DNA from 2 places in the Clostridium sp. JNZ J1-5 genome. Region 2 is predicted to be linked to the other one. Evidence: a T-box and tRNA genes for the amino acid it is inferred to sense, from the RefSeq annotation. Region 2 holds a T-box; the other holds one or more tRNA genes.
What was found. The T-box of region 2 lies ahead of alaS (alanine--tRNA ligase). A T-box ahead of a tRNA ligase gene usually reads a tRNA of that ligase, here a tRNA-Ala.
Positions count from the first base shown of each region.

Region 1: it encodes a tRNA-Ala, which carries the amino acid that the T-box ahead of alaS (alanine--tRNA ligase) is inferred to sense. The anticodon was not compared.

Region 1 is NZ_CM132773.1:2,010,129-2,013,559, forward strand. Features, by position in the region: rRNA gene ACWW38_RS09795 (23S ribosomal RNA) at 1-1,153, shown strand, start outside; rRNA gene rrf (5S ribosomal RNA) at 1,261-1,377, shown strand; tRNA gene ACWW38_RS09805 (tRNA-Ile) at 1,383-1,459, shown strand; tRNA gene ACWW38_RS09810 (tRNA-Ala) at 1,463-1,538, shown strand; gene ACWW38_RS09815 (HD domain-containing protein) at 1,677-2,177, shown strand; gene ACWW38_RS09820 (3H domain-containing protein) at 2,190-2,702, shown strand; gene ACWW38_RS09825 (UPF0182 family protein) at 2,728-3,431, shown strand, end outside.
Region 2 is NZ_CM132773.1:208,244-211,674, forward strand. Features, by position in the region: gene alaS (alanine--tRNA ligase) at 1-2,087, opposite strand, end outside; T-box leader at 2,168-2,357, opposite strand; gene ACWW38_RS01115 (AI-2E family transporter) at 2,448-3,431, opposite strand, start outside.

The DNA of each region.
Region 1 (3,431 bases), 1.8 Mb from region 2:
AGGCCGCAGTGAACAGGCCCAAGCAACTGTTTATCAAAAACACAGGTCTCTGCTAAAGCGTAAGCTGATGTATAGGGGCTGACGCCTGCCCGGTGCTGGAAGGTTAAGGGGAATGCTTAGCGCAAGCGAAGGTGTGAACTTAAGCCCCAGTAAACGGCGGCCGTAACTATAACGGTCCTAAGGTAGCGAAATTCCTTGTCGGGTAAGTTCCGACCCGCACGAATGGCGTAATGATTTGGGCACTGTCTCGGCAGCAAATCCGGTGAAATTGAAGTGCAAGTGAAGATGCTTGCTACCCGCGGTTGGACGGAAAGACCCCGTAGAGCTTTACTGTAGCTTAGCATTGAATTTCGGTATTGTCTGTACAGGATAGGTGGGAGACTTAGAAGCGAGAGCGTCAGCTTTCGTGGAGTCGTCCTTGGGATACCACCCTGATAGTACTGGAATTCTAACTGGCGGCCATGAATCTGGTCACAGGACATTGCTAGGTGGGCAGTTTGACTGGGGCGGTCGCCTCCTAAAAGGTAACGGAGGCGCCCAAAGGTTCCCTCAGCGCGGTCGGAAATCGCGCGTAGAGTGTAAAGGCAGAAGGGAGCCTGACTGCGACACATACAGGTGGAGCAGGGACGAAAGTCGGGCTTAGTGATCCGGTGGTTCTGTATGGAAGGGCCATCGCTCAACGGATAAAAGCTACCTCGGGGATAACAGGCTGATCTCCCCCAAGAGTCCACATCGACGGGGAGGTTTGGCACCTCGATGTCGGCTCGTCGCATCCTGGGGCTGTAGTCGGTCCCAAGGGTTGGGCTGTTCGCCCATTAAAGCGGCACGCGAGCTGGGTTCAGAACGTCGTGAGACAGTTCGGTCCCTATCCGCCGTGGGCGTAGGAAATTTGAGAGGAGCTGTCCTTAGTACGAGAGGACCGGGATGGACTGACCTCTGGTGCACCAGTTGTTCCGCCAGGAGCACAGCTGGGTAGCTATGTCGGGAAGGGATAAACGCTGAAAGCATCTAAGCGTGAAGCCCACCTCAAGATTAGATTTCCCATAGCGTAAGCTAGTAAGATCCCTGGAAGACTACCAGGTTGATAGGTCAGAGGTGTAAGTGCAGCAATGCATTAAGCTGACTGATACTAATAGATCGAGGGCTTGATCAAATATTAATTCACTGTGCAATTTTGAAAGAACAAAAGTTTTTTCAAAAAACTCGTTGACAGAATTAAAAAAAGCTGATATAATTTTTATCTGTAACGAGGAAAAATAATCTGGTTATTATGGCTTGAAGGTAACACCCGTACCCATTCCGAACACGAAGGTTAAGCTTCAAAGCGCCGATGGTACTGCACTGGAGACGGTGTGGAAGAGTAGGTCGTAGCCAGGTCCAATGGATCTTTAGCTCAGTTGGTTAGAGCAACCGGCTCATAACCGGTAGGTCCGGGGTTCGAGTCCCTGAAGGTCCACCATTTGGGGGTATAGCTCAGCTGGGAGAGCACCTGCCTTGCACGCAGGGGGTCAAGAGTTCGAATCTCTTTATCTCCACCATAAAACAGTCTTGAATTAATCAAGACTGTTTTTTATTTTATAAATATTTTATTTTGTATTACTTTGTTATTTTTGTAAAGATATAAAATAATGTGGTATTATATAATTAGTTATTTAAATAGCAAGAGGTAGTGAATAATGATATTATACAGAGTTAAACAATTTTATTGGGGAATAAATTCTAAAGTTAGTAAAAAAGATAAGGATTTTATAAATAAATATTTAGATAAAGATGAATTAAATCTTTTTAATAAACTAAAAGTTTATGATCAAACACACTCAATAAGAACAGCAAGGGATGTCAAAGCAGCATACAGCGATTACAATATAGAAATAGAGGAATATACTTTTGTTAAAGTGGCTTTGTTGCATGATATAGGAAAAATAGAAAAAAGTTTAAATTTAATAGAGAAATCAATTATAGTCTTATTAGATAAATTTACAAAAGGTAAAATTAAAAATTTTTCTAAATCGAAAAAAATAGATATATACTATAATCATGGAGAAAAAGGATATGATATTTTAAAAAATTATATAGATAATAAAAAAATATTAGATTTAATTAGAAATCATCATAGTAACGATATAAAATATGATAAAGAATTAGAAATATTAAAAATGTGTGATAGTAAAAATTAAGGTGGTGATAATATGACATCTAAGGAGAGAAGAGAATATATTAAAGAATTATTAAATGATATAAAGAAGCCTAAAAAAGGTCAAGAATTAGCTGAGGAGTTAAGAGTCACTAGACAAGTAATAGTTAAAGATATAGCTATTCTAAGGGCAGAAGGAACAAAGATAATAGCAACTCCAGAAGGATATATGATTCCAAGTGATAATAAAAAAGGTATAGAAAAAATTATAGCTATTTCCCATAGTAGAGAAGATATAGAGAATGAGCTGCAAATTATAGTTAAGTATGGTGGATTGATAAAAGATGTGATAGTTGAACATCCTCTCTATGGGGAAATTAAGGCCATGTTGATGGTAAAAACACCTTATGATGTCCAAAATTTTATAAGCAAAATAAAACAGTATGATGCTGAACCTTTGTTATCACTTACTAGAGGGATTCATCTACATACTATAGAGGCAGATACGAAAGAAAATATGAAAAAAATTATTGATGAATTAAGAAATAAAGGTTATCTTATTGATTAATATATAAGATTATCAGGGGGATTATATGAAAAAAAAGAGACTTTTTATAATAGTAATTTTAATTATAGGCTTGATTATAGGCTTTTTAAATCAAATACTTAATATTATCATTAACGCTAAATGGTTTAGCGAATTAGGTTATTTTTCAGTATATTTTACTAAAATAACTGCTACCTTAAAATTAATGATTCCCATATTTGCAATTTGTTTTTTAGCAATATGGATATATTATAAGAGTATAAGGAAGAGCGTTATAAAGTTTAAGACTGTTGTAGAAGTAGATACATTAAGAGAAAAAAGAGAAAGAAAAATATTTATTTTATTTAACTCTATTGTTTCGTTGTTAATATCATTCTCATTTGCAGTAACCTACTGGTATAGAGTACTTCAGTTTACTAATTCAACTAAGTTTAATGTACAAGATCCAATTTTTAATATGGACATATCATTTTTTATATTTAAATTACCATTAATAGAGTCATTGTACGGAATAATTATGTCTTTGTTAGTATTTTTAGTTATAGCTACAGTGGTAATTTATTTTGTTTTAAGTGCTAGAGATAGGATAGTGTTTGGTAGACAAACATCTACTGACTTTTCTAAAATAACTAATTTTAAAAGTGGTATAACTAAATTTGCAGGTAAACAGCTGGCAGTTATAGGAGCACTTTTACTTGCATTCATATCTCTTGGATATGCAATCAAGGCTTGGAATTTAGTGTATTCTCC
Region 2 (3,431 bases):
CTTCTTATTCCAGCAGCTATTCCACTTTCTGAAATTATTTTGAAAAGACCTATTTTACCTACATTCTCTATATGAGTTCCTCCACAAAGTTCTACGCTAAAGTCACTCATTTTAACTACTCTTACTTTGTCACCATATTTTTCATCAAATAATGCCATAGCTCCTGATTGTCTAGCTTCTTCTAAGGTCATTTCATCTGTAGATACTTGATATAATTCCATTATTTTTTCATTCACTAAATCTTCTACTTTTTTTAACTCCTCTTGAGTCATAGCTGAAAAATGAGTAAAATCAAATCTTAATCTTTCATCATCTACATATGATCCTGATTGGTGAACATGTTCTCCTAAAATTTCTCTTAATGCTGCATGAAGCATGTGTGTAGCACTATGATTTTTAGCTATCTTTCCTCTTCTTACTTTGTCTACTTCCAATGTAACTTCTTCATCAACATTGATAGTACCATTTAAAATTTCTACAAAATGAACTGTCTTGCCTCCAATATTCTTTTTACAGTCCTCAACCTTTGCAGTAAATTTATCATTAAATATGATTCCTTTATCTCCTGCTTGACCGCCCATTTCTGCATAAAAAGGAGTAACTTCTGTAACTATTATGCCTTTTGATCCTTCTTCTATTGTGCTTACGAACTCATCATCTTTTATAATAGCCTTCACAACAGAATTTAATTTTAATTTATTATATCCATCAAATCTTGTTTCTATATCTGAAGGAATTGTATCTAATACTTTAACATCTGTTCCCATATAAGTGCTTTCTGCTCTAGCTGCTCTTGCTCTTGCTCTTTGAGCTTTCATCTCTTCATTAAATCCATTAATATCTGCACTTATTCCTTTTTCTTCAAGTATCTCTTCCGTTAATTCAACAGGGAATCCGTAAGTATCATATAATTTAAATACTTTTTCTCCTGATAGCATTTTCTCATTATTTTCTTCTATATCATTAATATAATTTTTTAGTATTTCTATTCCTAAATCAATTGTTTCTCCAAATCTCTCTTCTTCCAATAAAATTACCTTTTTAATGTAGTCACTTTTTTCTTTTAACTCTGGGTAAGCCTCTCCTGAGTTTTTAACTACAACATCCACTATTTTATGTAAAAATGCACCATTTATACCTAATGTTCTTCCGTGTCTTGCAGCTCTTCTTAGCAATCTTCTTAACACATAGCCTCTGCCTTCATTAGATGGAAGAACTCCGTCACTTATCATAACGGACACACTTCTTACATGATCAGTTATAATTCTTAGTGAAACATCTTTATTTTTATCTTCTCCATATTTAGCTCCTGATAATTCTGATGCTTTGTCAAGTATGCTCTTTATAGTATCAACTTCAAATATTGTGTCTACCCCTTGCATTATAGTAGCCATTCTTTCAAGTCCCATACCTGTATCAATATTAGGGAAATCTAATCTGTTATAATTTCCTTCTTCATCTTTATCAAATTGTGTGAAAACAAGATTCCAAAACTCAACAGCTCTATCTGTTTCAGACTTTTCTACAAAATCTTCTGCTGAAACTATTTCACCATTATCCTTATAAAAATGTATCTCAGAACATGGACCACATGGTCCTACCCCATGTTCCCAGAAATTATCTTCTTTTCCCAATCTAAAAATATGTTTAGGATTAACATCAGTTTTAGATGTCCATATTTCATAAGCTTCATCGTCATCTAAATATATTGTAACGTATAACTTTTCTTTAGGTAGCTTTAAAACTTCTGTAACAAATTCCCATGCCCAAGGAATTACTTCATTCTTAAAATAATCTCCGAAAGAGAAATTACCAAGCATTTCAAAGAAAGTGGCATGTCTAGATGTTTTTCCTACATTCTCAATATCCCCTGTTCTTACACATTTTTGGCAAGTAGTGATCCTCTTGTTTGGAGGAGTTTGTAATCCTGTAAAGTATGGTTTCAGTGGTGCCATACCTGCATTTATTAATAAAAGACTCTTATCATTTTTAGGTACAAGTGAAAAACTTTGAAGTCTTAAATGTTGTTTTCCTTCAAAAAACTTCAAATATGCTTCTCTAACTTCATTTAATCCCATTTTTTGCATTCGTAATTACCTCCATTATAATATCTTTAAAATATGTTTTGTGTTTACATCTCTTCTAATCAAAAAAAACTCTCACTCCCTAAAGGGACGAAAGTTTTCGCGGTACCACCCTAATTATATACAATACACAAATCTCAATTATGTAAAATATACCTCTTAAAAACATTATGGCTCCTAGATAGCTTCAATATTCGTATCAAGAAGTTTACACCAACCACTTCCTCTCTATATGACACTAAAATATTTACTCATTCCATTCATCACCTTGCTATATAATTATATGCACTCTCAAAGTAAAGATAGTTTGATTATAAGAAAAAATAGCATTTATGTCAATATTCTAGAAATACTTATATATTATTAAAATAAATAATAATTCAAATCATCGTATATTACTTTTATTATAACACCAATAGGAACCGCTAAAACCATTCCCCAAAACCCTCCAACCTTTCCACCTATTAAAAGTAGAACTATAACAACTAAAGGGTGCATACTGACACTTTCACCTGTTATTTTTGGCGATAATATGTTTCCTTCTACTAATTGTACAGCATATAACCATATAATAGTGTATAGTGCAGTTTTAGATGATGTTAAAAAAGCAACAATCACGGGAAGTACCATTCCAAATATAGGTCCAAAATAAGGTATTATATTAAATAAACCATTTAATATAGAAAGTATTATAGGAAATTTTACTTTTAAGAAAAATAATATAATAAAAGTTAATATACTAACTAATGCGCACAACATAAACTGACCAACAATATATCTTCCTAATATTTTATCTATATCTTTGTTTATCTTTTTTATTATTTTTCTTCCCTTTAAAGGGCATAGTAAAAGAAGCTTGTTTCCTATGTATTCACTATCCGATAAAAAATAATAAGTTATTATTGGAACAATCACGAAAGCCAATGCATTTTCACCTAATTCTCCTGTAGTATCTAAGAGCTTATCAAAAAGATGAATTAGAAAGTTATTTGCTTTATTATATATATTATCAAAAATAGTATATATAGTTTTATTGTTACCTATCAATCTCATTTTATGGTATAGGTTACTAGTGTATTGTTCTATCTCCTCTAATGAGCTACCTAAGCTTAAACTTTCTCTAAATACCGATGGTATTAAAACTGTAAGAATAATTATAGCCCCTATAACCAAACTTAATATTAGAATCAGAGCAGCATTTTGTGACTTTATGCCTCTTTCTATAAGAGCCTTATATAGAGGTCTTAAAGTATAGGATAGTATAAATGATAGTATAATTAAAGATATTATCTCTTTTATTATTGTTACTTTAACTATTAAAAATATAAAAATAGCTATAACTATAAA